2 regions of the Lactobacillus sp. UMNPBX12 genome follow, and region 2 is predicted to be linked to the other one. Evidence: predicted binding sites of a transcription regulator. Region 2 holds the regulator's gene; the other holds the start of a gene.
What was found. The regulator Rex, encoded in region 2, represses fermentation and respiration genes when NADH is low (regulators of the CRP and FNR family bind a similar motif). The targets are predictions, from matches to a motif close to TTGTGAANTANTTCACAA.
Positions count from the first base shown of each region.

Region 1 (15,561 bases), on a different contig from region 2:
GATAAACGATGCTAAAATGGAAAGTGTAAATAGAAAGTAGAGGCTTTATCTTGGATGATGAAAATTCACAAACTAAAAAATCATTGACGACTATGAGCCTTGTGTTGATGATTATCACAACGGTTTATGGTTTTGGCAATGTTTCTGTTTCTTATGAGCAAATGACATATGCTGGGATCATTTGGTTTATTTTGGCTGGCGTCTGTTTCTTTTTCCAAGCTGGCTTAATGATGGCAGAATATGGGTCTGCTTTTCATGATGCTCAAGGTGGTATTTATTCATGGTTAGCTGGCTCAGTTGGACAAAAATAGGCCTTTATTGGGACTTTTGTATGGCTGGCTAACTGGGTGCTGTGGCTGGTTGCAAGCGCCTCAAGGCTTTAAATTTCAATCTCTGCCCTTATTTTTGGCAAAGATACAACTCAAGAATGGAATATTTGGGGCTTGCATGGTACTCAATTGATAGGTGTACTAGCAATTTTATTCATGATTGTATCAACGTACCTGTCTTCCAGAGGGATAACTGGAATTAAAATTATGTCATCAATCGGTGGTTGGTTCATGATTGTAATGAATGCAGTCTTTATTCTAGCTAGTTTAACGGTCTTGATTATGAATCATGGACAATTGGCTCAGCCGATTACTGGGTGGCAAAGTTTTATTATTTCGCCTAATAAAAGTTTTCAAACGCCAATTACGATTATTTCTTTCGTAGTTTATGCAGTCTTTGCATATGGTGGGATGGAAACCGTCGGTGGTGTGATTGACAGTATGAAACACCCAGAAAAAGATTTCCCTAAAGGCTTAATTATTGGGTCATTGTTCACTATTATTTCTTATGTTTTGATGATTTTTATGACCGGTTTTTCAGTTAATTATCAAAAAGATATTTTAGCAGCCAATGCCAATACTGGAAATATTACGTATACCGTATATGACACACTTGGCAAAGCCTTTGGAACCGCACTTCATTTGGATTCTAACACGAGTTTATTGATTGGTAAATTCTTTACTAGAGCAATTGCTTTATCTGGTTTGATGGGAATGACAGGTGCTTTCTTTGTTTTGCTTTATTCACCAATTAAATCTTTCATCATGGGATCTGATCCACGTTTGCGACTAAATTAAATAAACACGGTATTCCTGCTAATGCGATGTGGGCTCAAACTGTCTTCGTTTGCCTATTAATTGCGGTGGTCTCATTCGGTGGTAGCGCAGTGACTAGCTTTTATCAAATTCTGACGGATATGGGTAACGTAGCCGCTACTGCACCTTATATTTTTTATCGCGTTTCCAAGAAAAAGCATGGCTTGAAAGACTTAGATTAATAATTAAAAAGTAAAAATGGCTTGCGTGTTGCAAGCCATTTTTTTACGCTAAAGTTGTAATGTCATTGAACTTTGGCAGATTAGCAATAAATTTTTCATAAGCACTTTGTTCAGCAGTCTTTTGGATCTGGACATTGGAAAAATCACCTTTCCTTAAGTCAGCTTCAGAAAGCTTAATTCGATGAGTAAAAGTAGCGTTACCAATAAGCTCGATCCAATAACTATTTTTTTCATAATGCACGATAGTTTTAACCATACCGCCAGGATTATAAACTGATATTGGTGTATTTAAGTTGCCTATTTCGGGGTGGGTTAAAGTAAGAGCAAGAGAAGTCGCGGACATTCCAGTACCACAGGCATTGGTAAAACCAACGCCCCGTTCGTAAGTGCGGACAAAAAGTTTATTTTTATCTAAAATTTGCGCGAAATTAACATTGACGCCATCTGTAAAGTAGGGATTATTGCTATTTAATTTTTTACCAACAATGCCTAAGATCGGGCCGGTAATTTCTGCTTGATTAACAAAAGAAATCAAATGTGGGTTAGGTACGGCAATTGAAGTAAAACGTAATCCAGGATAAATTTCTGGCAACCAAGCATCAATAATCCGTTCTTGTCCTAAATTATCAAAAGGGAGTGTCTCTTTATTAAAGCGTACAGGAGAGATCTCAACTGCAAATGCTGGCACGTTAGAAGCAAAATCTTTTTCTCTTCTAACACGTAAGCTGGCATTCATTGTGTCAACTAGGAAATTATCTTTTCCCGTTTTTTCACTTAGGTAACGAGCAACGGTGCGTAGACCGTTGCCACACATTGATGCTTCACTTCCATCAGCATTGATTACACGCATCTGGCCAAGTGAGTTAGAATGCACGGGATGATTAACTACTAAAACGCCATCTGCTCCGTGAAGCAGTCCAGTTTGTGGATTGGTAATCTTTTGCGTAAAATTTTTTAGCTCGGCGTCACTTAATTCGTGTTCGAATTGTGTTTGATCAAGAATAAAGAAATGATTTTGAGAACCGTGAACTTTGAATAAATTAATCATAATGCCCCCTAATTAAAAAACTTTTGATAAATAATTTTTACTGCTTCATCAGCCTTTTCTTTTTTAGTACCGATCATGATTGAAATTTGAGAAGCTCCCTGATTGATCATTTGTGGTGAAATATCATGATCGCCTAAAGAATCGATAATTTGACGGCTGATGGTATGTTTTTGTCGCATTCCTTCGCCGACAACCATAATAATTGCATAATCTTCAATCCATTCGAGTTGATCTGGATTAATTGTAGCTTGAATTTCATTACAAATTTGATCAATTAACTGATCGTTTAGAAAATCATTGTTAAAAATAATGGTAATATCGTCAATCCCAGATGGCATATGCTCATATGGAATATTATGTTGGTATAAAATTTGTAATATACGTAAGGTGAAACCAGCTTCTTTATTGAGCAAATATTTATGCAAATATAATGCGGAAAAATGTTTTTGGCTGGTTACGCCGGTTATTGCATTATCTGGGACAAAATCCTTTTCTGGGACAATCATAGTGCCAGGATTGCTAGGATCATGAGTATTTTTCACATTGATAGGAATCTGTCCTTGAATAGCAGGAATCAATGCTTCATCGTGAAAAACAGAAAAGCCAGCATATGACAACTCTCGCATTTCGCGATAAGTCATTTTCTTGATGGATTGGGGATGCTCAATAATATGAGGATTAGCGGCAAAAATCCCATTGACATCTGTAAAATTTTCATAGAGATCAGCATGAAAGCCGCGAGCTAGAATAGCCCCGGTAATGTCTGACCCGCCACGGGAAAAAGTGGCGATATTACCAGACGGAGTCATGCCAAAAAAGCCAGGAAATACGATACGTTCATCAGCCTTAATTTTAATTTGGTCAAGATTTAAGTAGCTCTCTGGATTGACAATGGCATCATTGGGCAAAACGAAGATGAATTGTAAAAGGGGAGGTTGCCGAAGCTGAGTCATGCTAAAGGCTTGAGCTGGGGCGTAGTTGAATAAACTGCGGACTGTCGCGAACAAAATTCGCGGAGCGCTATCGACCATAGATTAAGTAGAAATTAATCCATTGTTTGTTTGGCGCAGACAATGGATTTTTTATTAGCGTTTCGCCTGAAAAAGACAGGAGAACAAAATGAATTCACAAATTGCAGTAGATCAGATTAATGAGCAAGGCCATTTAACGATTGGTGGAGTTGATACAGTAGAATTAGCTCAAAAGTATGGTACGCCATTAGTAGTTTATGATGTCGATCAAATTCGTCGACAAATTCGGGCTTTTAAGAAAGTTTTTGAAGAAGAAAACATGGCCTATGCTGTTAGTTATGCAAGTAAAGCTTTCGCAGCAATCGCAATATATCAGGTTATTGCAGAAGAGGGAGCATACACTGACGTAGTTTCAGCAGGTGAGTTATTTACTGCAATAAAAGCCAATTTTCCAATGGAGAGAGTTAGCTTTCATGGTAATAATAAATCATTAACTGAATTGGAAATGGCCGTAAAAAATCATGTTGGCAAAATTATTATTGATAATTTTCATGAGATTCAGTTATTGGCGCAAGTTTTAAAAAAGTACGATGCTACGATTAGTGTCATGTTGCGTATTGCACCAGGGATTTCAGCACATACCCATGAATATGATCAAACAGGTCAGATTGATAGTAAATTTGGCTTTGATCTTGAATCAGGTCAAGCAGAAAAGGCATTAAAACAAGTTCTAGCTAATCCTAGGATGAAAATGTTGGGGATTCATGCTCACATTGGCTCACAGATTTTTGCCTTAAACGGCTTTGAAATGGCAGCACAAAAATTAATGGTAGTAGCGCAAGATTGGCGAGAAAAGTATGGCTATCTTGCACAAGTTATTAATATTGGTGGCGGTTTTGGGATTAAATATACCCAAGAAGATCATCCATTACGACCAGAAGAATTTGTTAAGACGATTGTTAAGGTGATCAAAACTGAAGCTGAAAAAATGAATTATCCTTTACCTGAAATCGATATTGAACCGGGAAGATCAATTGTTGGTCCAGCCGGTTACAACCTTTATACGGTGGGTAGCCGTAAGGATATTCCAGGTTATCGTTCTTATATTACTGTCGATGGCGGGATGGGAGATAATATTCGCCCTGCACTTTATCAGGCTAAGTATGAAACAGTTTTAGCCACCGATCCACAAGCGCCTTTGACTGAACATGTTCGTATTGCTGGTAAGTATTGCGAGAGTGGCGATATATTAGCAGAAGATCAAGCTTTGCCACAAGTCAAAGCTGGAGACTTGTTAGCGATGTTGGATACAGGTGCATATGGGTATTCAATGGCTTCAAATTATAATCGTAATCCTCGACCAGCAGTGGTATTTGCAGAAAATGGTAAAGCAAAATTAGTCATTAAGCGTGAAAGTTTAGAAGACTTGGTTCATTTAGATCAATCATATTTAAATTAGAAAAGAGAAAAAAGATGGCAAAGTTAAATGCAAAAAGTATTATTGATTACATCGGTAATGCACCAAAAAAGACACCGGTAAAAGTCTTTATTAAAGGAGATTTAGCACAAATTGATTTTCCAAAGAAAATTGAGAATTTTACTGAAGCTCATTCTGGCGTGATCTTTGGTGACTGGAAAGATATTGAACCATTTTTAAAAGAAAATCATCAAATTACGGCCTACCATATTGAAAATGATGCACGAAATTCAGCAGTTCCTTTATTGGACTTCAAAAAAGTTAATGCTCGAATTGAACCAGGAGCTATTATTCGTGATCAAGTGGTAATCGGTAATAATGCAGTAATTATGATGGGTGCCATTATTAATATTGGAGCAGAAATCGGGGCTAATACCATGATTGATATGGGCGTAGTTCTCGGTGGCCGTGCCATTGTTGGACAACATTGTCATATTGGAGCTGGTAGCGTATTGGCTGGTGTAATTGAGCCTGCTTCAGCTAAACCGGTTCAAATTGATGATAATGTCATGATTGGAGCTAATGCAGTTGTAATTGAGGGTGTTCATGTAGGTGAAGGAGCCGTTATTGCAGCCGGAGCAGTAGTTACTCATGATGTGCCAGCACATACGATGGTAGCGGGCGTTCCTGCTAAAATTATTAAAAAAGTTGATGAAAAAACTAGTAGTAAGACGGAACTAGAAGATAATCTGAGAAAGTTATAAAATGTCAGTTTTAAGTGAAAGTGAGTTAATTCAAATTAGAAGGCATTTACATCAAATACCTGAATTAGCACTAGCAGAAAAAGAAACACATGATTATTTAATCGAGATAATTCAAAAATTTAAGCAAGATTATTTGGAAGTTGAGATACCGTCGACACTGCCTACCGCAATTCTAGTATTAGTTAAAGGAAGAAAACCGCACAGAACGATAGGATATCGTGCTGATATCGATGCTTTACCAGTTACTGAAAAAACTGGACTGGCATTTTCATCAAAACATGAGGGAGTAATGCATGCATGTGGACATGATATTCATATGACCGTGGCATTAGGTTTGTTAAGCTATTTTAGTGAAAATCAGCCACAAGATAATTTGCTTTTTTTCTTTCAGCCAGCCGAGGAAAGCCAAAGTGGTGGGATGCAAGCTTATGAAAAAAGAATTTTTCATGATCAATTTAAACCTGACGAGTTCTATGGCTTGCATGATAACCCCGCTTTGCCTGCTGGTAGCATTGGGTGTCGGATGGGTACACTTTTTGCTGGTACAACTGAAGTCAATATTGATATTTTAGGTAAAAGTGGACACGCAGCTTTTCCGCAAGATGCAAATGATACGGTAGTTGCAGCAGCAAGTTTGATCATGCAGGTTCAAACTATTATTTCACGAAGCATAGATCCAATTCAAAGTGGTGTTATTACTCTAGGCAAAATCGAAGCTGGTACGATTAGAAATGTAATTGCAGGTCAAGCTAGAATTGAGGGCACGATTCGTGGCTTAACTCAAAATATGATTTTGACAATCGATCAACGTCTCAAAGAAATCTGTCTTGGTATTGAGAAAAGCTTTGGTGTAGAAGTGAAGTTAGATTTGAATCAAGGTGGATATTGGCCAGTAGAAAATAACCCACAATTAACCAAGAACTTTATTTCATATATGAAAAGTCAGCCGACGGTTAACTTTATTACTACTGAACCAAAAATGACAGGTGAAGATTTTGGCTTTTTGCTGGCTAAATTCCCTGGGACAATGTTTTGGCTAGGTGTTGGTGATCCTGATTCACAATTGCATACGGCTACACTTAATCCTGATGAGAAAAGCATTCAGCGCGGCGTTGATGCAATCAAAGGATTTTTGATTAATAGAATGAGGCAATAAAATGGCAACATTAATTGATGCAGATTTGTTAACGGCGATTGTTACGCCATTTGATGAGAATCAAAAAATAGATTTTGCCAGTTTAGAAAAGCTGGTTAATTATTTAATTGACCAAGGTTGCAATGGCTTTGTAGTTGGTGGTACGACCGGAGAAACGCCAACTCTGACTCATGATGAAAAGATAGACTTGTACCAGCATTTTGGTCAAATTGTTAATGGACGTGTTCCGGTTATTGCAGGAACGGGCAGTAACGACACTGCAACCACTATCGCCTTCACCAATGAGGTAGCACAAATTAAAGGAATTGATTATGCCTTAGTAGTAGTGCCACCGTACAATAAGCCTGATCAGCGTAGCATGATTGCACATTTTAGTGCTATCAATGAACAAACTAAGATCCCAATTTTGATCTATAACATCCCTGGTCGAACTGGCGTGAAGATGGAAAAAGAAACGGTAGTCCAATTATCACGCCTTAAAAATATTAAGGGAATCAAACAATGTGCATCTTTAGAAGAAATGGAATACATTATTGATCATAAAGATCCTAATTTTTTGGTATTTAGTGGTGAAGATACGCAAGCGTTACCTGCAAGATTACTAGGAGCCAATGGCGTTATTTCCGTAGCTAGCCATTTATATTGCAAACAAATGCGGCGAATGTTTGATGATCTTTATGAAGGAAATTATCCTGAGGCGGGCACGATTCAACGCTGGTTAACGCCGAAAATGCAGGCTTTGTTTATGTATCCTTCACCAGCTCCTGTTAAGGCAGCCTTGAATGCTCAAGGATTTATAGTAGGGGGATGTCGTTTGCCATTAGTCGCTTTAGGTGATGAGGAAAAAGAAAAGTTGGCCCAGCATTTAGGTTTAAATGCTAATGCATTGATGCAAAAGTTGCCACTTAATTTAGGAAAGGATTGGTAAGACGAGATGCCTAAAAAAGTACTAATAGCTGGGTTTACTGGCGCAATGGGGCAAAAGGCTGTTAGTTTAGTTAATCAGCTGCCCAATTTTGAATTGGTGGCTGGATTTGCTCCAAAGGCAGTAAATGAGCCTGAAAGATATCATTTACCTAAAACAGCCCAAATTTTTAACCAATTAAGTCAAATTCCTGACCATGCTGCAGATATTTGGATTGATTTTACTACTCCCGCAGCTGTCTATGACAATGTTTGTTTTGCTTTAACGCATCAAATTAAACCTATTGTTGGAACTACTGGCTTGAGTGATGATCAAGAAGCAACTTTGATTGAACTAGCCAAAAAGGAAAAATTAGGTGGTTTAATCGCACCTAATTTTGGAATGTCAGCAGTTTTATTAATGAAGTTTGCTGAAGAAGCTGCTAAGTATTTCCCTGATGTTGAAATTATTGAAATGCATCATGCAGATAAAAAAGATGCACCTTCAGGCACTGCCTTAGCTACTGCAAAAATGATCGCGCAAAATCGTCCTGAACATCAAACTGCGCCTGATGAAACTGAGACTTTAGCCAATGTTCGCGGTGGAGATTATCAAGGAATTAAAATCCATTCAGTACGCTTACCTGGCTATATTGCACATGAGCAAGTTTTATTTGGTGGACCTGGCGAAGCTTTAACCATTAGACAGGATTCATTTGATCGTGATTCCTTTATGAGTGGGGTTAAAGTTGCTTTAGAAAAAGTTGATCAATTAACTGAACTAGTTATTGGCTTAGAGAATATTTTATAAGAGGAAAAATTATGCCAGAATTAGCAAATGACTTGGCTTTAAGTAAGAAGATTCAATCTGTTAAGGCTTCGGGGATTAGGATTTTTGATAATAAAGTTTCAACCATTCCTGGAATTATCAAGCTGACTTTGGGTGAGCCTGATATGAATACACCTGAGCATGTTAAAACAGCTGCAATTGAAAGTATTCGAAATAATGATTCACACTATGCGCCACAAAAGGGAAAATTGGAACTTAGGCAAGCAATTAGCAATTATTTGAAAAAAGCAACTGGAGTAGTTTACGATCCAGAAACTGAAATTGTGGTTACAGTTGGCGCAACTGAAGCAATTAATGCGACACTATTTTCAATTACCAATCCGGGTGATAAGGTTGCTATTCCTACACCGGTATTTTCACTATATTGGCCAGTTGCAACTTTAGCAGATGCAGATTATGTATTAATGAACACGTCAGAAGATAACTTTAAATTAAGGCCAGAAAGATTAGAAAGTACACTTAAGGAAGAATCTAATATCAAGGCGGTTATCTTAAACTACCCAGTTAATCCGACAGGAGTTGAATACACCGAAAGCGAAATTAGGGCATTAGCTGAAGTGATAAAAGCACACAATCTGTACGTAATTACTGATGAAATTTACAGTACTTTAACTTATGGCGTTAAGCATTTTTCAATTGCAAGTGTGATTCCTGAACGGGCAATTTATATTTCTGGATTATCTAAGTCACATGCAATGACAGGATACCGACTGGGTTATGTAGCTGGTCCGGCAAAAATTATGGAACAAATTGGTAAAGTCCATGGTTTAATGGTTACGACTACAACTGACTCTTCTCAAGCTGCAGCGACTGAAGCTTTGGAGCATGGATTGGATGATCCAGAAAAATACCGCAAAATATATCAAAGACGGCGCGATTTTGTGTTGGATGAATTAGCTAAGATGGGGATGCAAGCAGTTAAACCACAGGGAGCATTTTATATTTTCGCTAAGATTCCAGCTAAATATGGTAAAAATGATATGCAATTTGCACTGGATTTAGCATTTGAAGCAAAAGTCGGTATTACTCCAGGTAGTGCTTTTGGTCCTGGTGGAGAAGGGTACGTTAGAATGTCATATGCTTCCAGTGATGAAAATCTACATGAAGCGATGGAAAGAATGAAGAATTTTTTGCGAGGAGAAAAATAATAGTGAAAGAATATAATGTTGCAATTCTAGGTGCTACTGGTGCCGTGGGAAGAAGAATGATCGAACAATTGGAACAATCAACGATTCCAGTTAAAAGCTTAAAGCTACTCGCATCCTCACGTTCAGCAGGTACAGTTTTAAAATTTAAGGATCAAGATTTGACAGTTGAAGAAACTACACCAGAATCATTTGATGGTGTAGATTTAGTACTTTCCTCAGCTGGTGGTGCAGTGTCAAAGAAGTTTCTGCCGGAAGCCGTTAAGCGTGGTGCTGTCTGTGTTGATAATACATCAGCATTTAGAATGGAACCAGATGTACCACTGGTTGTACCTGAAGTTAATCCAGAAGCATTGAAAAAGCATCACGGCATCATTGCCAATCCAAATTGTTCAACAATTCAAATGGTAATGGCTTTGGAACCAGTTCGAAGAAAATTTGGTTTGAAACAAATTATCGTTTCCACTTATCAAGCTGCTTCAGGAGCAGGGCAAGCAGCAATTGATGAATTAAAAAAGGAAAGTCAAGATTACCTTGATGGTAAAGACATGCAAGCAGATGCTCATATTTTACCTACTAAAGGAGACAAAAAGCATTACCCATTAGCCTTTAATTTGTTACCTCAAATTGATGTTTTAGAAGATAGTGGCTATTCTCATGAAGAATGGAAGATGATTCATGAAACAAAGAAGATCATGCTAAATGACATGAATGCCAAAGATATCAAGGTAACTGCAACTTGTGTTAGGGTTCCTGTGCCAATTTCTCATGGGGAAAGTGTCTACTTTACTGTTGAAGATGAGACTGCAACGGCACAAGATATTAAAGATACAGTTGCTGCCTTTCCAGGTAATGTTTTGGAAGATGATATTAAACATCAAATTTATCCGCAACCAATTAATGCAACAGGTAAGCGAGAAACTTTTGTTGGCCGCATTCGCCCTGATTATGAAAATAAGGGTGCCTTCAACATGTGGATTGTAGCCGATAATTTGCTTAAGGGTGCTGCATGGAATACGGTTGAAAATGCGGAATACCTAGTTAAGATGAACTTACTATAAAAATTTTGAAAAATAAAAATGAAAGCGCAAACCATGATTAAAAGTGATTTTGCGCTTTTTGATTGTGGTAGAATAGTTCAGGATTAAAAGGAGATTGAAATTTTGAAGACACTAAAAAAGTTCGGGATAGCTTTCATTTTATTTTGTTCATCGTGTTTGATAATGTCAAATCATGCTGTGCAGGCGAAGAGTTATTCAAATAAGCAACTATGGCAATATACGCTTAAGATGATGAAAAAGCATCAGTTACGAGGAAGCATTGAAATTGTAAAAAATGGGCATGCTCAACGTGTTAGCTTAGGCTACGGTTATTACAGCAAACGACTGAAAAATGGCAATACAAAATTGCTTTATCCAGTTGGTTCTTTGCAAAAGATGGTTACTGCTGCAATAATTACACAGTTAATCTACCAGAAGAAATTCAATCAGAATACTAAGATTTCACGCTGGTATCCAAATTTGAAGCATGCAAACCAAATTACGGTGGGGCAGTTAATGACACATACCTCAGGAATTAACGTAATTGGAACAGAATCTAATCATGGAGTTAATTTTTCTGAAAATGGCGCGATCAATTGGATAATTGCCCAAGCCAATGCACGAGAAAATACGGGACGCAGTAAATTTAATTACAATAATGCTAACTATGTTTTGCTGGCAGGCATTATCAGTAAAGTAACGGGAAAGTCTTATGCTGCTAATGTGAAACAGCGGGTTATTCGACCATTGAAGTTGAAGCAAACCTATATTTACCAACAAATTCCGCGGTCAAAGACTGATGCGATTTCATATCTTTATTCTGGTGGTAAAAATTACAGTGCTAGTGCCTATGCTAATCGTAATGTTGTTTCTCAATTGCCTGGTGCTGGGAATCTATTTTCAACGGCTAATGATTATTATAAAATCCAATCAGGTATGCAAAATGGCAAGATTCTGACTAAAAAACAGTTCCATTATCTTGGTCATTTAAGTTCTAAGGTTAATACTTACTCAGGTGGTTTTTATCTGAAAAAGAATCAAACTTTAAAAGTCGCTTATGGCAATTTTGGTGATACCCACTTTGTTAACTGGATGCAACTGACTACTGATAATCAGAATGGAATTGTAATGTTTTTGAATCAAACTTATGGTAGTAAAAATCATATTCGTGCAATCGGGTATAACATTTTAAAGCATATAAAGGCTAATACCTTTATTAAGGGCTAAGAAAAAAGCTTGTTAACTGATATTGAAGTTAACAAGCTTTTTTTAACGATGATTTTTAGGCATTTTGCTGCGCTGGCCAAATAATTCGCCAACTAACTTGAAGAAGCCGTAAGCAATTAGCAAAATACCGATAATAATAATTGCTCTCCGATTAAAGGCACTAGGGTTAACCACTACGATAATTCCTAAAGCAAAAGCAATTAATGCCTCGATCGCTACAATAGTAATCTGAAAAATTCCGGGTAATTTACGAAAGACTAGTTGCCTAATTCGAATGTAGGAATAGATAATTAAGAATAGTCCTAAGAAGTAGTGAGCTAAGAAAATTAGTAGACGGTTATTAGAAATTAACGCGGTTGATAAAGCAAAAACTACTAAATACGAAATAATAAAGAAGTTTTTTTGTCGGTCTTTTAGACTAGATTTTGCCGTTGTTAAAATTTGGTGAACACTGAAACCAATCCCCGTGAAGGCAACTAGGGCGCCAAAAGCGCGCACTGCATATTGGGGTAGAGTTAGACTAATGATTCCTAATACTACCAGCACCCAACCAACAATTGTGTCTGTTGAGAAAAGCGCTTTGGTCAGTTGCTGGCTCTTGATCGTCTGCCAAATGCTGGAAAATAATGAACCAAAGACGAAACGGGTTCGCCGAGATGAATCAGCCAGTGAAAACAAAATTGCACCAAAACCGCCAAAACCATTTTTATCAAGTTCGTTGATCTTAGTTGCGCCGCTAGAGCTTAAAGCAGAGAAGAGGTCATTAGTTAAAGACTCACGTTCTTCTAGGGTGGCGTTACCAATCCATTGATTGATTAGTTGATTATATACTTGAGATTGAGCATTGCGGTGGCGTCTGGTGTCGAAGTTAGAACCGATTATTTGCCAGGAAAAAGCATCGTGTTGGCTTAGTCCCTTGCGAGTACTATCAACAATAGTGGCTGGAATATTTTTCGACTCAAATAAGCGACCGATGACGCTAAAATCTGGCACAAAGCGGCGTAGAGTATTTTGCAAATACTTATTAGGGAGCTGAGCACCAATTTCTTCTGCAATTCCAGGTGAATCAAAGGTATAAATACGTTTGATTCTTTTTCTTAATTTGGGCTCAATATTAATGGCAGCATATTCAGCTAAATTGCCACCTTTTGAGTGACCGCCTAAGTAATAATCTTGATCATCAGCTTTGAGAATAGTTTCGAGCAATTTTACTGCTTGTTGTTGGGCTACAGTGATTTTAAAACTAATTTCAAAATCTTCTTTCCAGCCAATTAGTGAATCGTCAGTCCCACGAAAAGCAATAAAGTTGGTCCCATCAGTTAGTTCAATTTTGATTGCACTAAATTGAGTATGTTCAGTTAACGTACTAATAAAATACGACAGTTTTGCATTTTTAAAGCGGTCTGCATGAGCCATTAATTTAAATAGTTCTTGGTATTGCAAATTATCATAACGAGGATGATCATCTGCAAAATAGAGCTTGGCAGCCTTCTCTAAACTAATTGTCGTTCCGTTACTTTTAACAATACCTGGTAATTCAAGATAAGAAAAAATAGATAAAACAAGTGCATCAATATCATTAAAAGGCGATGTTGAGAAGTCAACGTCACCACGCCATTTTAAATATGTAAGAATATTATTATCTGGATACATGCTTTACCTTCTTTAAATATAACTTTATAATTCCATTTCAATTTTAACGTAACTTATAAAGGATAGTGCAAGAAAAAAGCCCTTTTGAGAAAATTTTCAAAAGAACTTAGGATTTGATATAACATCAGTTATTTATTGTGGTATAATAAAACAGGTAGAAGGGGATTCTACTACCTGCACATGGGTCATAATAAGGACTTATAAAAACAATCAAGACCCAAGAAATAGTATATCAATATGATATACTAAACACAATATCTTTGTGGCTTTTTTTAGGAATACTGTTATATTTATTATATAGCAGTATTTTTGTTTTATAAAAAAGAGGAAAAAGGATGTTAAAAGAAGGAACATATAGTGCCCGTGCACGCGGCATGGCAGGCTTTGTAGGTGTGACATTAACTGTAGCTGATAATAAAATTTCAACTGTAGATTTAGATTTATCTACGGAAACGCCGCAGTATGGTCAAAAAGCAGAAAAAACATTAAAGCAGGAAATTTTGGATAAACAATCTGCTGATATCGACGCTGTTACTGGTGCAACATTTACTTCCAATGGGGTTAAAGAGGCTACAAGCGAAGCCTTAAAACAGGCAAAGTAGGAGATAACTGTGCACGTTACTACATATTTCATCATTGCTGTAATTATTATAGTAGTATTTTTGTTATTCAGATCAGAGCACAAGTTTGAATTCTTAAAGGCTGCAATTTTATTTGTCATTCAGCTGTGTTGTTCAACAATTAATTTCTTAATTTTCATGGTAATTGCGTATTTGATCATGAGTCAATGGGACCATGTTAATTTGGGAAACTTGTTTTTGCTGTTAGCAGCATTTGTTGTACTTTCAGGTGTTTTTGTTTATTGGGGGATGCGACTGGCTAGCAAAATTTTTAAGTTTTCGACAACTACACTCACTTTGGTAGAATATTATATTCAGTGGTCGTTAATATATGTTACAGTTTATCAAGCGATATTTAGTAACATAAAACATATTACTTCAATTACAAACTTCATCAGAGTAGGTAATTTTTTAGATCCAAATTTGTTTGTAGTTGTGATACTGCCATCATTCATTTCAGTTTGGATTGCGGTAATTCTTTACAAAAAGTCAATTAAGGCAATATAAAAAAGAGGCGTGAGCCTCTTTTTTGTTATTTTCTTTCTAAAATTTCATCCATCTTTTGGAAGAAGAGATCCTTATTGGCTTTAGTAACAAGAGTTACTTCTCTTCCTTTAGGATCCCGTACAAAGCTTCCTGCACTTAACCCATCAGTGATGACTCTTGCTTTAGCCGTTTCGGTTTCAACAACTTCTGGATATAGTGCGCTGATTGTAGTTAGCACATCCCAAAGGTAGAGTTCGGCTGATGGTATAGATACGATTAGACTATAGCCTTGTCCTATCAAGTCCATTGCAGGATATTTGCGTAAACTTGCCCAGTGCTGGCGCAACTCATCGTTAAGTGGTAATTCTTCCGTACTTTCTAATCCGACCATCTGAATTGGAATATTTGATTCAAATACGCGTTTAACTGCGTATGGATCCCAAAACGAGTTCCATTCTTGACTACCGTCAGCGTTAACCATAGCAACGTTGCCGTGCCCATCAAGAGAACCACCCATCCAATAAAGTTTTTCAATGTTTTTCTCAATGTCGGGATCGACATCTAAAGCGCGAGCTAGGTCAGTTAACGGACCTGTCATAACTAAAGCGATAGGCTCGTCTGCTTCTTTAATTTTTTCGACCATGTCTAAATGAGCAGGAAGCTTTGCCTGTTGCGTATCAATCTTGCCACTTTCATTGAGCATGGGAAGATAATTAAATGAATAAGTTGCCATCCGCCACTCGTGAGGAAATTGGTTGACTGCACGTGAGTTGGAACGAGCAATAGTCAAATCATCACCACGTAAGTTAAAAAGATCGGTCATTTTGCGACATGCTTCAACACTAGGATCAATGTAGCCGTCTGCATCAATTGCACCAACGCCTAAAAGTTTGATATTTGGTGCTTGTAGTAAGAGCAGATAAGATACTAAATCATCGATATTACCATCATGGT
Region 1 is NZ_PCYY01000002.1:151,715-167,275, forward strand. It holds partial or broken gene yjeM (glutamate/gamma-aminobutyrate family transporter YjeM) at 93-1,282, shown strand; gene dapF (diaminopimelate epimerase) at 1,371-2,375, opposite strand; partial or broken gene CP363_RS01690 (aspartate kinase) at 2,384-3,280, opposite strand; lysine riboswitch at 3,242-3,402, shown strand; gene lysA (diaminopimelate decarboxylase) at 3,495-4,805, shown strand; gene dapD (2,3,4,5-tetrahydropyridine-2,6-dicarboxylate N-acetyltransferase) at 4,820-5,527, shown strand; gene CP363_RS01705 (N-acetyldiaminopimelate deacetylase) at 5,529-6,683, shown strand; gene dapA (4-hydroxy-tetrahydrodipicolinate synthase) at 6,685-7,611, shown strand; gene dapB (4-hydroxy-tetrahydrodipicolinate reductase) at 7,618-8,397, shown strand; gene CP363_RS01720 (aminotransferase class I/II-fold pyridoxal phosphate-dependent enzyme) at 8,409-9,584, shown strand; gene CP363_RS01725 (aspartate-semialdehyde dehydrogenase) at 9,584-10,642, shown strand; gene CP363_RS01730 (serine hydrolase) at 10,805-11,848, shown strand; gene CP363_RS01735 (Mbeg1-like protein) at 11,891-13,501, opposite strand; gene CP363_RS01740 (FMN-binding protein) at 13,837-14,103, shown strand; gene CP363_RS01745 (hypothetical protein) at 14,113-14,628, shown strand; gene CP363_RS01750 (nucleoside hydrolase) at 14,654-15,561, opposite strand, start outside.
Region 1: a site for Rex is predicted at 13,586-13,603, ahead of CP363_RS01740 (FMN-binding protein). Genes of this name have one in related genera too.

Region 2 (15,561 bases):
TCTTAGATCTTGATCCTGAAGTAGGGTTAAAACGAATTGAAAAGCTGCGTCCGGGTCAGGAAGATCGTTTGGAACAAGAAAATCTTGCCTTTCATAAAAAGGTTTATGCCGGTTTTCTCAAGGTAAAAGAGACGTATCCTGAACGCTTCGTAACTGTTGATGCTACGCAGCCAATTGATCAGGTAGTTGCTCAAGTTATTGCAACATTAAAGCAAAGAATGCCAGAGTTATTTTAAGGATTGATTTAGATGAAGTTAGTAATTGCAATTGTGCAAAAAGAAGACTCTAATGATTTACAACGGGCCTTTGTTCAAAATGATTTTCGTGCTACTAAGTTAGCAACTTCAGGTGGTTTTTTAAGTCAAGGAAATACTACCTTTTTAGTAGGTTGTGATGACGATAAAGTAGACGATGTATTAAAGATTATTAAGGAACAGTCCCGAGCAAGAGAGGAAATTGCAACACCACATATGGTTTCAACTGGGTATGAAATTACACAGCCTTTGAAAGTGACAGTCGGTGGTGCAACTTGTTTTGTTGTTCCAGTTGATGAGTTTAAACGCTTCTGATGATTGATCTTAGTAATGTTGGGAAAAAGCAAACCCAATTTTTAAAAAGAGCATATGACCAAAAAAAGTTAGCTCATAGTTATCTTTTTGTTGATAGCGATGAGGCACGGGCATTGAATACTGCACACTGGCTAGCTTGTTTGTTTAATTGTACTGGTGAAAATAAGCCGGATGGCAGCTGTCAAAATTGTCGGCAAATTTTGTCAGGTAACCACCCAGATGTATTGCTAGTAGCGCCTGATGGAAAACAGACTCTAGGGATTGATCAAATTCGTCCCTTAAAAGAAGAATTAGCCAAAAGCCCAGTTGAAAGTACTCGCCGTTTCTTCTTTATTAATGAAGCACAAAAGTTAACTTTAGCTGCAGCAAACGGCTTATTAAACTTACTAGAAGAACCAGTAGCGCCAGTAGTTACGATTTTGATTACTAACAATAGTGATCAGATTTTACCAACGGTGCGTTCACGGACCCAGATCATTAATTTTGACAATGGTGAGAGGGCTAGTGGTAGGACTGCAGTCTTACTGGAGAATGGTTTTTCAAAAGCAGAAATTGAGGAACTGGGTAATCTTGATAAATGGAATCAGGCAATTAAATATTTTTATCAAGAAATGCTGGAACACAACAGCTTAGCACTTGTCAGTGCACACAAGCTAGCTGCTGATGCTAAGCTAGTGTCAGAGCAGGGTTACATCTTGCTTCAGTTAAAATTATTGGCCGAGCAAGATTTGCGTAATCCTGCTAAAAGAATAATGGCGGCGACAATGCTTAAGAATTTAATTGAAATAGACAAAATGCGTTTGAGTAACGTAAATTTACAAAATGCGTTAGATTATCTCGCCTTAAAATGGAAGTAGGTGTTTAGATTGGATCCATATTCAAAACTGAAAAAGATTGAAGAAACAACAGAAAATATGACCAAGACGATTGCCAGCTTGGAAAATGATATTTTAGAAACATTAAAAGAAAACACGGAATTGAAGGTAGAAAATCAATTACTCCATGAGAAGCTGGACAAGTTAACGGCAAATCAGCCTGCACCTGAGACTAAAACGCAGAGTGGCTTGGAATCATTGAAGAAGATTTATGATTCAGGGTATCACATTTGCAATATGTACTATGGCTCGCATCGTGATCCAAGTGCAGATTGTATGTTTTGTCTTGATATTTTGGACAATTTTGGCGAAAAAAAGGGCAAGAAAAAGGACGGTAGATAATGAAACGTCAAAGCAGTTATGCAAAAGATGAAGGAAAGCTTTATTTAGTGCCAACTCCGATTGGTAACTTGGAAGATATTACTATTCGTGCTAAAAAAGTTTTAACCGATGCAGATTATGTAGCCGCAGAAGATACAAGAACTAGTGGGATTTTACTGGAAAAAATTGGGGTTCATAATAAAATGATCTCTTTTCATAAGTATAATTCCAAAGAGCGGGCGCCGGAATTGATCAAGTTGATGAAGGAAGGGGCTGTGATTGCCGAGATTAGTGATGCGGGGATGCCAGTGATTTCTGATCCAGGTTATGTGTTGGTGCAAGAATGCATTAAGCATGATATTCCGGTTGTACCACTTCCTGGTCCAAATGCTTTTTCAACTGCTTTGATTGCTTCCGGTTTTAATCAGCCATTTACTTATTATGGCTTTTTACCAAGAAAATCGTCGGAACAGAAGACATATTTTGCACAGATGCGCGATAATAGAGCAACATCAATTTTTTATGAAGCCCCGCACCGTCTAGCAAAAACCCTCAAAACATTGGCTAGTGTGCTACCAAAAGATCGTCAAATTGTTGCTGCACGTGAATTGACCAAAATCCACGAAGAGTTTATCCGGGGTAGTGTGGAAGAAGTCACGAATTACTTCAGTGAGAATGCTCCACGCGGGGAATTTGTGATTCTAGTTTCACCTAATACAGAAGCGCCTCAGCAACTATCTTGGACAGAATTAATTGACTTAGTTAATGACTTGGTTGAAAAAGGTGAATCCAAGAAAGATGCAATTAAACAGGTAGCCAAGCAGCATCATGTTTCTAAGAATGAATTGTATGATCAATATCACCAGGATTAATTATGAAGTATACCGAAGAATATCAAATTGAATTTAAAGATTGTGACGAAAATCGGCGTTTAAAATTACCAGCACTAGTTGAGTTAATGATGCAGGTTTCTGAGCATCAATTAAGTCAAGGCGGTGCCGGGACCGATGATTTGGTCAAGCGCGGTCTCGGCTGGGTCGTAACGCAATATCATTTTGAGATTAGTGACCTACCTAAACCCGGTGATCAAGTTATCTTGAGTACTGAAGCTAGTGGCTATAACCGCTTTTTTGAATATCGTGATTTTGGCGTTAGTACGGCAGACGGCAAGCCATTAGTAACTGTAAAAAGTCAGTGGGTAATGCTTGACTTGAAGAAACGGCATATGGTGCCAGCCGATACTAAAATGATGGAAGATTGGGGTGCACTACTACTTAAAAAGATGCCGCGTTTTCCACGTTTGCGTGCGCGCGACAATTATGAACATATTCGTCCGTATCGCGCACGCTATGATGATTTGGATACCAATCATCATGTAACTAATAGTCATTATTTCAGTTGGTTTGTTGATATGTTGGATCGTAACTTTTTAAAAGAACATATCGTTACAGCAATTGATATTAAATTTGATAAAGAAGTTCATTATGGTGAGAGTATAAATTCTTGCATGGACTTGGTTCAAGATGATATTGTTACTACATATCATGCAATTGAAGCAGAAGATGGGACAGTTAAGGCCGTCTGTGAATTAAGTTGGCGTAAGATATAGTAATAACATGACGCTATTAGTCATGCTTTTTTAATTAGTAGGAGGAATCGGTCGAATGAATACAAAGAAAATTTTACGAACGGATTTACAGCAACTAGTCTTTTTAGGTATTGTTGTTGCAATGAAAATTATTCTAAGTCAATTTTCTTTTGGTCCAGTCATGGTTAAAGTAGGACTGGGTTTTATCGGAAGCGTTTTACTAGGATATCTTTTTGGTCCACTCTGGGGAACCATTGGCGGCGGAATTAGTGATTTAATTTCATCTGCACTTTTTGGCAATCAAGGTGGCTTTTTCATTGGTTTTACTTTAACAGCAATGGCAGGCCCATTTATCTACGCCCTGTTTTTATATAATAAGCCAGTTAAAATTTGGCGGATCATTGCTTCTACTATTCTGGTGACTGTAATTGTCAATATTGGCATGAATACCTTATGGCTACATATTATGTATGGTATGAATTTCAATGCGGCTTTGATCCAACGTTTACCTAAGGAGACGATCGTTCCTTGGATTCAAATGGTTATCAGCTACTTTGTTTTACAAGCCGTTTCTCGTGTTAAAATAAAAAAGTGATTTAAAGCGAAAAGAGAAAAATATATAAAATGAAAATTTTAAGTGTTTCGACAGCTACTAATCATTTGAGCGTGGCCTTGAATGATGGTCAACAAATTATTGTTGAGAAAAATGAACGAGATGAGCGTAATCATAGCGAACATCTTGATCCTTTGATTGATGAAATTTTAAAAGATAATGATTTAAGCTTAAAAGATATTGATCGTTTTGCAGTTGCTATTGGGCCAGGTTCTTATACTGGACTAAGAATTGGAATCACTACTGTTAAGATGTTTGCCAGCATTTTAGATAAAGAGGTTGTAGGAATCTCAACTTTACAAGCTTTGGCTAAAGGCGTTCAAGAAGACGCTTTGGTAATTACTGGTTTAGATGCAAGAAATGACAATTATTTTGCGGCCGGTTATTTAAGCGGTGCTGTACCAGAGAATGTCATTCCAGACGGTCATTACAATATCGACGTTTTAATTAAGGCAATTCAAGATTATGCGGCCAAGCATGAAGTTAAGAAAATTGTTTTTGTGGGCTCAGGTCTTGAAAAGCAAGATGAAAAATTTAAAGCTTTGAATATTCCATATATTTATGGAACTGAAGAAGAGAATGTCATCCATGCTGGGCTAATTGGACAATTAGCTGAAAATGCGGTTCCAGTTGATCCAGATAAATTATTGCCACGTTACTTGCGTCGAACTCAGGCTGAAGTAGACTGGCATAAAAAGACAGGCAAACCATTCGAGCCAGATAGTCATTATGTTGAAGAAGTTTAATCAATTTTTCCATCAACAGTTAAATCGGATTGATATGAGTTTTACCCCGTTTATTGCGAATGTAAACGGTAAGAGACTACAAATTATGCAAGCTACAGATGACAATATTCCTGACCTGCTTGTATTAGAGGAGCAAGTTTATTCAGGTCGGACACCGTGGAATAAGTTTTCATTTGAGCGAGAACTAGAGAAGCGGCATAATTGTCTTTATTTGGTAGTGTATTATGAATCGATGCTAGTTGCATTTATTGGTGCGCGTTTTACTCCAGAAGAGACGCATATTACTAATATTGCAGTAGCGCCGGCTTTTCAAAATATGCATATTGGTCGTTACTTAATGCAATTGATTATTGATCGGGCGCGTGAAAATGACAGTGATTGCGTTAGTCTAGAGGTAAGAGTAGATAATGAGATTGCCCAAAAGCTATATCGTTCCTTAGGTTTTGAAGGTACCTTCATTCGTAAAAACTATTACCATGATACTCATACCGATGCTATGAACATGGTTTTATGGTTAAAACCACATCAGATTAAAAGAAAGAAGTTTACGTTTTGAGTGAAAAAAAAGATGTTCGCATTTTAGCTTATGAGAGTTCTTGTGATGAAACTTCCACTGCTGTCATTAAAAATGGGCGTGAGATTGAAAGCTTAATCGTAGCAACGCAGATTAAGAGTCATCAACGCTTTGGTGGTGTAGTCCCTGAAGTTGCTAGTCGTCATCATATTGAAGTGGTTAGTCAGATTACTAAAGAAGCTTTGGCTGAAGCTAATTGTACTTGGAAAGATATCGATGCAATTGCTGTGACTTATGGCCCTGGCTTAGTTGGTGCTCTTTTAATTGGTGTAAGTGCAGCTAAGGCTGCTTCAATGGCAACGGGTATTCCTTTGATTGGTGTTGATCATATTATGGGGCACATTATGGCAGCTCAACTAAAAGATGAGATTGAATATCCAGCTCTTGCATTACAGGTTTCAGGTGGACATACTGAAATAGTTTTACTTAAGGATCCTGTTCATTTTGAAATTATCGGTGATACGCGCGATGATGCTGCTGGCGAAGCATACGATAAGATTGGTCGTGTTCTTGGGGTAAACTATCCAGCAGGTAAAACTATCGATGCCTGGGCTCATGAAGGCAAGGATACCTTTAACTTCCCACGAGCAATGATGGAAGATGATGACTATGACTTCTCATTCTCAGGACTCAAGTCAGCTTTTATTAACACTTGTCATCATGCTGATCAGATTCATGAAAAGTTGAATAAGTATGATCTGGCTGCAAGTTTTCAAGCAGCAGTAATTGATGTTTTGGCTCATAAAACAATTCGCGCAATTAAGCAATATAAGCCCAAGACCTTTATCATGGGTGGTGGGGTAGCTGCCAACCATGGCTTACGTGATCGCATGAGTGCAGAAATTGCTAAGTTGCCTAAAGCAGACCAACCTAAGGTGATTTTGCCAGATATTAAGTTGTGTGGTGATAATGCTGCAATGATTGGGGCTGCTGCGTATAATCTTTATAATAATGGTCAATTTGCGGATTTGACTTTGAATGCTGATCCATCACTTGAATTGCCATATGCTAAGAGCATGTTGAATTAAATAGAATAACTTTTTAAATCAAATACCTAGAACGATTATTTCTAGGTATTTTTTTCTACGTAAAGTCAAGCGCAATAAGGTGTTTGGCTTTATTTTTTACCTAAATTTTGTCATGAGTATCTTTTAGTGGCGATTTATTTTTTTAGAAAGCATACTAAATAAGCCCACCTCTATATTTAATTTATGGGCTTAGCGTTATAATGTACTTGATCAATTAATTACGACTAAAGTCTTTTTGGTTATGTGTGGCTACGTTGTAATCATATGGTTGATCATTGATAATCAGGGCATAAATGGTTCTGATTAGTTTATGAATTGAAGCAATAGCTATCTTTTTGAACCCTTTGGTTTGAGAGGATAGCTTTTTGCTTTCATAATAATCTGCTATATGACACGGATTTGTCTTAGCTGCATTATCAATTTGTCCAATAGCTCGATAAAGCAACTTACGTGCGACTGCATTGCCATGTTTAGTAATACTTAAATTAGAGTCCATTTCTCCTGACTGATATCTGCCTGGATCAATTCCGATAAAAGCATTGATTTTATTAGGATTACTAAATCTGCGTAAATCTCCTAACTCTGCTAAAACTCTGACAGCAGTGGTCTGTGCAAAGCCTGGAATGCTTTCTAGGTTTTCTAAATCATGATTAGGCAAAGACTTCGCTAACTTAACCATTCTTGCGATTAAATTTTCTCTTTGATCACTTAAATTAAGCAATCTGTGTGCATAATACTGCACTTGCTCGACTTCTATGCTAGAGCAAGATACAACTGGATAAGCTTGATAAGCTAATTCAATTAATTTATCTGCAGTCCTTAGAGCGTGTTTAAAAGCAATCCCCTTTAAGCTCATTAACCAGTTAATAAGCTGTTTTTTATCTTCTCTTCTTACTAAGTCACAATGAGGATATCGCACAACTATTTGCCAGTAATTTTTACCTTTAGCAGAAGAAAATAAATTTTCAATTTCAGGAAAAGTCGATTGTAGAGCTTGGTGAAGTCGATTTTTAGCCATTACTAAGTCAGCTGTTAACTGGTCATAGAAGCGGCTCAAAGCATTAAGCTGCTTATAAGTTTGAGATTGAAGTTGATTAATTGGATGATGATATAGTCTTTGAATTAAGGCTAAATGATAAGCATCAGTTTTATCAGTCTTATTATGACGTAGTCCCATATCCATTTCTTTTTTAGCTTTAAGAGGATTAAGAATTACATATTCATAGCCGTAGTCTTCAAGAAAAGCCTGCAGTCTGCGTGAATAAACACCGGTAGCTTCAAAAATAATTTGTGGATGTTTAGAAAAAGCAGCCAGCTCATGAAGTAATTGAATAAAACCAGGACGATTATTAGTAATGGTTAGTTCATTTTTGCTTTCACCAATTAGTTCACAAACAGTAGAAGTAGACTTGCTTACATCAATTCCAAAAGTAACTTGCATAATAAAAACCTCCAAAACTTAGTAGTAAAACGTATTTACTTAAGAAATCAGATCTAATTTTCTAAACTCGACATCTAAGTCTCCACATTCTTCGAAGAGACTATTGAAAACTTAAGTAAAACTGCCAGTTTATTATGCGACATCAAGTGTCTAAAGACCTCAGGGCATATCGTTTTACTACTACTTTAATTCTACAAAAGAATAAAAATAGTGAATCAATTATCCCGTCGGATAACTAATTCACTATTTAGCTTAGAATGTTTACTATGTCTAAATTTAATAAAGAACAAAAAATAGAAATTTATCATAAATGGAAAGATGAAAATATCTCAATCAGTCAATTGGCTAAAGCGTACAGAATGAATCTAGCTAATTTAGACTATATGCTTAGATTAATTGATATGCACGGAATAGAAATTTTAACTACTAAAAACCAAAGCTATTCCAAAGAGATCCAGCAGCTGAAAGAAGAAAACTTGCGATTGCGTATTGTGAACGAATACGTAAAAAAACTAAGTGCCTTGGATCAAGAAGATCAGAAGAAATAGCTAGGGTGATTACGGATCTAAGGCAAGAATTCAAAGTTAGTTTAAATTATGTATTAGCTGCGATTGCAGAGCACCCTGAGCTACCTATAATTGCCAGAAGCTCATACTACAAGATTATCAAACGACAGCCCGCCAAGCCTAAACGGTCAAAGCTTATTGCTAGAATCCATGGGATTTTTAATCATCATCAGGGCCGCTATGGATATCGCAGAGTAGCTTTGCAGTTAATCAGAAAGGGCTGGAAAGTTACGGAGAAAACCGTTCGCTATTGGATGCATAAATTAGGTCTTAAAGGCATCAGGCGCAATAAGCGCAAATATTCAAGCTATAAAGGTACTATTGGCAAAATAGCTCCAAATTTAATTCATCGTGATTTCTTCGCAGCCCTGCCTAACACAAAATGGTATACTGATATCACTGAATTTCATCTTAATAATGAAAAGCTTTATTTATCGCCTATTCTAGACGGCTGCGGTGGCGATATAGTTTCTTATACTATCTCCAAACATCCAGATATGGATTTAGTAATGACAATGCTTGACAAGGCTTTTGCCAAAGAAACAGCTCTTAATAACAGCATTTTTCATACTGATCAGGGCTGTCAGTATCAAAGCCCTCGTTATCAGCGAGCTTTAAAACTCCATGGTATTACTCAAAGCATGTCCAGAAAGGGCAACTCCATGGATGATGGGCTAATGGAGAACTTCTTTGGCCTGCTCAAAACTGAAATGTTCTATGATCAAGAATACAAGTATCATAATCTTCAAGAATTAACTCAAGCAATCGAGGAATATATCGAATACTGTAACAACGAAAGGATAAAGAGCAGATTAAAAGGCTTAACCCCGAAAGAGTATCGAAGTCAAGCCTGTATTAATCCAATATTTTAATTGTCTACTTTTTACGTCTCAGTACATAGAACTTACTTATTATACTTTTATTCAAAATTGTCCATTTCTTCGATTGCCTTTTCCCAGGCAGAATTTGCTTCATCTAATTTCTGTTGTACATCAGAAAGCTGTTCTTGCAGTGGCCCCAATTTATCAAAGCTTGAAGCAATTTCTGGATTGGCCATTTCGGTTTGGATTTCTTGCTCTCGTTCTTCAAGCTGTTCAATTTGTTTTTCTGCATTATCAATTGCACGCTGCAACTTTCTCTTTTGAGAATCACGTTGCTTTTGCTCTTGGTAAGAAAGTTTTTGCTGGCTAATTTGTTTGCTTGGCTCGACTTCTGGCTCAGCGGCACTATTTTCAGCCATAGCTGCTTGTTTTGCCTTCTCATCAAGATAATAAGAATAATTGCCATCGTAGACTTTAGCATGCCCATCGCGAACTAAAACAATCTTATTAGCTAGTTGATTAATAAAGTAACGGTCGTGGGAAACAAAGAGCAGGGTACCATCAAAGTCTTTTAAAGCTTTTTCTAGTACTTCTTTTGCTTCGATATCTAAGTGGTTAGTTGGTTCATCCATCAGTAAGAAGTTATCATGTTCAAGTGATAAAACAGTTAAAGTTAACCGTGCTTTTTGTCCACCAGATAATTGACCTACCGTTTTATCAATGTCTTTAGCTGTGAATAAAAAGCTGGCTAAGATTGACCGTACATCGCGTTCAGGCATGGTTTTGTGACGATCCCAAACAGTATCCAATACAGTCTTAGATGGATCTAGTCCTTGTAATTCTTGGTCGTAATAACCAATCTCAAGGGATGCGCCATACTTAATTGAGCCACTCTTGGGCGTTAATTGCTTCATAATAGTCTTAAGCAGAGTAGATTTACCGATTCCATTTGGTCCAATAATCGCGACGCGATCTCCTTTATTAATCTGGAAGGAAATATCTTTAACCATGGTTTTATCGGGATAACCAATCGTCAAATCGTTGAAAATTAATACTTCCTTGCCAGAAGGATGATCGCTTGAAAAATGAATCCGTACCTTATTTTTATGTTTAGGTGGAGTAATCCGCTCAATTTTTTCTAGTTTTTTACGCCGACTTTGTGCACGCTTAGTGGTAGTTGCTCGAACCAAGTTTTTTTGGATAAATTCTTCATCTTTTTTGATTTCAGCTTGTTGCTTTTCATAAGCGGCTTCTTGGTCCTTATCACGTTGCTCGCGCTGCATGACATAGGCTGAATAGTTGCCCTTAAAAGCAGTTAATTTACCAAATTCTAGTTCAAAAATTTGGGTTGCTAAATGATCTAAGAAATATTGGTCGTGGGAAACCACGAGGATTGCACCACTGTAATTCTTTAAAAATCCTTCCAACCAATCTAGGGTATCTAAATCTAAGTAGTTAGTTGGCTCGTCCAATAACAACAGAGCAGGTTTGCGTAAAAGTAATTTAACGAAAGCTAACCGTGTTTTTTCACCACCAGATAAACTACCAATCTTTTTCTGCCAAGTACCTTCAGGAAACTTAAATCCATTTAAGATACTCTTGATATCAGATTGATAAGTATAACCGCCTTTTTGTTCAAAGTTGAATTGCTTTTGATCGTATTGCTTAAGCAATTCTTGATCTTCAGGATGATCTGCAATTTTTTCTTGTAGTTGAACTAAGCTTTTTCCTTCCTTTATTAAAGGAGCGAAAACGGTTTCCATTTCATCCCAAATGGTTTTATTTTCATCTAATGCATTTTCCTGAGCGATATAACCAACATCAATGCCTTTATTAACTGTAAATTCGCCGTGAGTTGGTTCTTGCTCACCAGTCATTATTTTTAACAGGGTGGTTTTACCAACCCCGTTAGGGCCAACCAATCCGATTCTGGCATTGTAATCGATTGAAAAATTAACATTTTTGAATAATGTGTTGGCCCCAAATTGTTGTTCTAAATCGTGTCCTTGTGCAATAATCATAATTTTTCACCTAACCACTATTCTACCATATAGCGCAAATTGTTTGTTTTTAAGTTAAATATGTGAAAAAAATGATAATTTGTGAAAAAGATACTTGCATAAGTACTATCATAGCAGGTATGATAGAAGTGCTTGATTGTACATTCACAAACATTTAAGTTTGGAGGGTTCCTATATGGAAAAAATAAAAATCCCAAAAGCAACGGCAAAAAGATTACCATTATATTACCGTTATTTGATTATTTTAAATGAAGAAGGCAAAGATAAGGTTTCTTCAACTGAGCTGTCAGAGGCAGTTCAAGTAGATAGTGCTTCAATTAGAAGAGATTTTTCATACTTTGGTGCGTTGGGAAAACGTGGCTATGGATATGATGTAAAGAATTTATTGAGCTTCTTCAAGAAAATTTTGAATCAAGATACTTTAACTAATGTTGCTTTAATAGGTGTAGGTAATCTGGGACGGGCGCTGCTTAATTACAACTTTAAGCGCAGTAATAATATTCGAATTTCCTGTGCTTTTGATATCAATAAGGAGATTACTGGTCGTATCTTAAGTGGTGTCCCCGTTTATGACATGGACGACTTAAAGCAACAACTAAGTGATCAACAGATTACAATTGCAATTTTGACAGTTCCTTCAACAGCTGCTCAGAAAACTACAGATGAAATGGTTGATGCGGGTGTAAAGGGAATTATGAACTTTACTCCGATTCGTTTATCAGCTCCAGCTGATGTGCGAGTACAAAATGTAGACTTAGCAACCGAATTGCAAACGTTGATCTATTTCTTAGATAGTGACAAAGAAAACTAAATTTGAGTAAAAGAAAAAGCCGATTTTCGGCTTTTTTTCATGCAGTTGTTTCACTCTTGATTAATTTGACAGGCAAAATATAATTCTTTTGGCGCAATTTTTCGTCAGGATTGGAAATTCGGGTAAGCAATAACTTAACCAATAAAGTTGCAATATCATGAATTGGCTGAGCAATTGTGGATAGTTCCGAATGGTAAGTTTGAATTTGCTTTGTTCCGTCAAAACCAATCACTTTTAATTCCTTAGGCACTTTAATGCCTAATTTTTTTGCTTCTTGTAAAACTAAAACTGCAGTTAAATCATCTGTGCAGACGACGCCATCAGGATGATCATTGACTAACATGTCATGAATTTTCATATTTTTAATGTTGGAAGAATCAGAAAAAGCAACTGAACGAATGTGGGCTGAAAAGTGACATTCCTTTGCTTCATCAAGATAAGCTGCTAGTCGTTCGTCAGTCGGATTACCTTTTCTGTGTTCATTGCCCAGAAAGTAAATTTTGTGACAACCAGCTTGAACCAAGTCATGTACTGCCAACTTGATGCCTTGATAATTATCACAACTAACAATTGGAACATTATCAGATAGCTTTCGGTCGAAAGAGACAATTGGCAAACCTAGTTGTTGGTATTCATTGATACCTAGATTGTGCGCACCAGCGATAATGCCATCAACTTGATTAGCCTGAAGCATGCGCAGATATTCGCGTTCTTTTTCTTTGTTTTGTCCTGCATTGCATAGGATTACTTTATAGTTTTGTTGGAATAAAGTGGTTTCGATATCCTGTACTAATTCCGCAAAAAAAGGATTAGTGATCTCAGGAAAAATCAAACCGACTAATTTCATTTTCTTTCCTTGTAATGAGCGGGCAATAGAATTGGGACGATAATTTAATTCCCGCATTGCGGCAAAAACTTTATCTTTAGTTTTTTGACTTAAATAGCCATGGTTGTTGATTACCCGCGAAACGGTAGTTACAGAGCAACCGGCTTTTTTGGCAACGTCGCTTAATTTTGCTGCCATAGTATCACCTGACGTTTAAAGAATTGTTTGCATTTGCCAAAGCTTGCCAGTGTAGTCAATGTCTTGAGCAAACGCAATTTTTTTGTTGGTCTGATCGGCAAAGTAGCGTCCAGTCAATACCTTTTCACCATCATTAACGAATACTTCAATTAATGAATGATCAACAAAGATATCAAGCTTGAGGTCATGATTTGGTGAAAGCGTAATAGCTCGACTTTCGCCATAATCAACTGCTACTTTTTGCCCAGCATGAGCACGATCTAATACTAATTTACCATTTTTGGTATTGAAATTGAGCTGTAAACTGTTACTTAAGTCATTATTTGCAGCTAAATGTAAAGTGCCACTTTGGTTAGCCTTAATTGTTAATTCAAGTTCAAATTGTTGGCCGGCTTGATCGCTGACTACTTGATTAGATATGCTTGCTTCGTTTTTGCGGATACTGCTTATTGCCTTAACTGGCGTTTGAATTAACTTGTCACTCTTTAGGTGGAGTTCCTTCACTTGACTCAAGCAGTTAGCCCAGTTTTCATCATCAGTAGGGTAAGTAGTGTCAGGCAAGCCAACCCAACTGACTTCGTAGGCATTACCATCTGGGGCGTTAAAGGCCTGAGTGGCATAAACATCGAACCCGTGATCCAAATTGTGTAATTTACCTGGATTAATTAACTTATGATTTTCCCAGTCAATATCATCAGCAATAACGTACATATTTGGGTAAATGTCATCATAAGCTGCTACTTTTTTGTCTAAACCCTGAGGACAGAAAATGACCACGACTTTGCCATCAACACGGACGATGTTGGGACACTCGATCATGTAGCCCATGTCTTCGTTGGTAAAGTCTAAGAAGCCCAATTCTTCCCAGTTCTTTAGATCCTGAGACTTCCAAACGTCAATGTGACCGTGTTTTTCCTTTTTATCTTGGGCACCTAAAATTGCGTAGTAAGTGTCATTTTCTTTGATAATTTGGGGATCGCGAAAATGTTCGGTGATGTGATCTGGATTCTTAAATAGGATGGTTTTGTCTGAAACTTTATTATTTTTATCCATCCAAGCACCGATTTGATAAGGAGTACGTACCCAATTTTCATCGCGGTGGTTACCGGTATACATGATGAAAAGCTTACCATCGATTTCGCGAGCAGAGCCAGAATAAGCTCCATGTGAATCAGCCATTGTGTCTGGTTCAATACCTAAGCCTAAGTTTTCCCAGTGAACCATGTCAGTTGATTTGAAGTGCCACCATGACTTTAGACCGTGAACTGCACCGAATGGATATGATTGATAGAAGAGGTGGTAAGCACCATCAAAGTAGGAAAATCCATTAGGGTCATTAATTAAGCCAGAAATAGGATGCAAATGATAGCGCATTTGGTAAGGGGAGTTTGCGGCTTGTGCTTGCAAATGCATTAATGTATCAGCGTCCCAATCTTGATAAGGTAAGTAACGTTTTTCTCTTGTCCATTCCATAAATATACCTCCATGAAAGCGTTGTCTTTTTACATGTATTTTAAGTTAGTCTGAAAAATATGTCAAACGTTTAACAGAAAGGAAAATACTTATTAATTCATAAGTAAATAAAAGAAATAAAGAATTTTATGTCAAACGATTGACATATTTTTTGAATGCGTTATCATAATTAGTGAATTGAGAATAAAACGTTTACATAGGAGGAATCAATATGGACCACAGAAAAGTGGCTGAACGAGTAATTAAAGACGTCGGCCGTGACAATATTATTGCCGGTGCCCACTGTGCTACTCGTCTGCGTTTAGTATTAAAAGATGATTCAAAAGTCGACCAAAAAGCATTGGATAATGATCCAGATGTTAAGGGTACTTTTAAAACCAATGGTCAATATCAAGTAATTATTGGGCCAGGGGATGTTAATGACGTTTACGATGAGTTCATTAAAATCACTGGTTTAAAAGAATTATCAACTGATGACTTAAAGAAGGTTGCAGCTGAAGGTAAAAAGAAGAATCCAGTAATGGATTTCATTAAACTTTTGTCTGACATCTTTGTTCCAATCATTCCAGCCTTAGTTGCTGGTGGTTTGTTGATGGCTTTGAACAACTTCTTGACTTCACCAGGTCTGTTTGGACCAAAGTCAGTTGTTCAGATGGTACCGAATGTTGCTGGTATTTCAAGTATGATTCAAGTTATGTCAGCAGCTCCGTTTATTTTTATGCCAATTCTAGTCGGAATGTCGGCAGCTAAACGGTTCGGTGCTAACCAATTCTTGGGTGCTACAATCGGAATGATTATGACGACACCTGGACTCCTTGGTGCAAATCACTTCTGGGACATTTTTGGCTTGCATGTTGCGCAAACTAACTATCAATACCAGGTTATTCCAGTTTTAGTAGCTGTTTGGGTATTGTCAATTTTGGAAAAGTACTTCCACAAGCACTTGCCATCAGCTGTTGACTTTACCTTTACGCCACTTCTTTCAATTATGATTACTGGCTTTTTGACTTTTACAATTATTGGGCCAGTCTTCAAAGGCGTATCAGATGGTATTACCAATGTTATCGTTTGGCTATATGACACTACTGGT
Region 2 is NZ_PCYY01000013.1:37,185-52,745, reverse strand. It holds gene tmk (dTMP kinase) at 1-236, shown strand, start outside; gene CP363_RS06625 (cyclic-di-AMP receptor) at 249-569, shown strand; gene CP363_RS06620 (DNA polymerase III subunit delta) at 569-1,426, shown strand; gene yabA (DNA replication initiation control protein YabA) at 1,436-1,786, shown strand; gene rsmI (16S rRNA (cytidine(1402)-2'-O)-methyltransferase) at 1,786-2,637, shown strand; gene CP363_RS06605 (acyl-[acyl-carrier-protein] thioesterase) at 2,640-3,374, shown strand; gene CP363_RS06600 (folate family ECF transporter S component) at 3,430-3,948, shown strand; gene tsaB (tRNA (adenosine(37)-N6)-threonylcarbamoyltransferase complex dimerization subunit type 1 TsaB) at 3,978-4,712, shown strand; gene rimI (ribosomal protein S18-alanine N-acetyltransferase) at 4,696-5,268, shown strand; gene tsaD (tRNA (adenosine(37)-N6)-threonylcarbamoyltransferase complex transferase subunit TsaD) at 5,265-6,314, shown strand; gene CP363_RS06580 (IS110 family transposase) at 6,529-7,755, opposite strand; partial or broken gene CP363_RS06575 (IS3 family transposase) at 8,022-9,193, shown strand; gene CP363_RS06570 (ABC-F family ATP-binding cassette domain-containing protein) at 9,241-11,163, opposite strand; gene CP363_RS06565 (redox-sensing transcriptional repressor Rex) at 11,339-11,974, shown strand; gene CP363_RS06560 (LacI family DNA-binding transcriptional regulator) at 12,012-12,998, opposite strand; gene CP363_RS06555 (sucrose-6-phosphate hydrolase) at 13,014-14,471, opposite strand; gene CP363_RS06550 (sucrose-specific PTS transporter subunit IIBC) at 14,683-15,561, shown strand, end outside.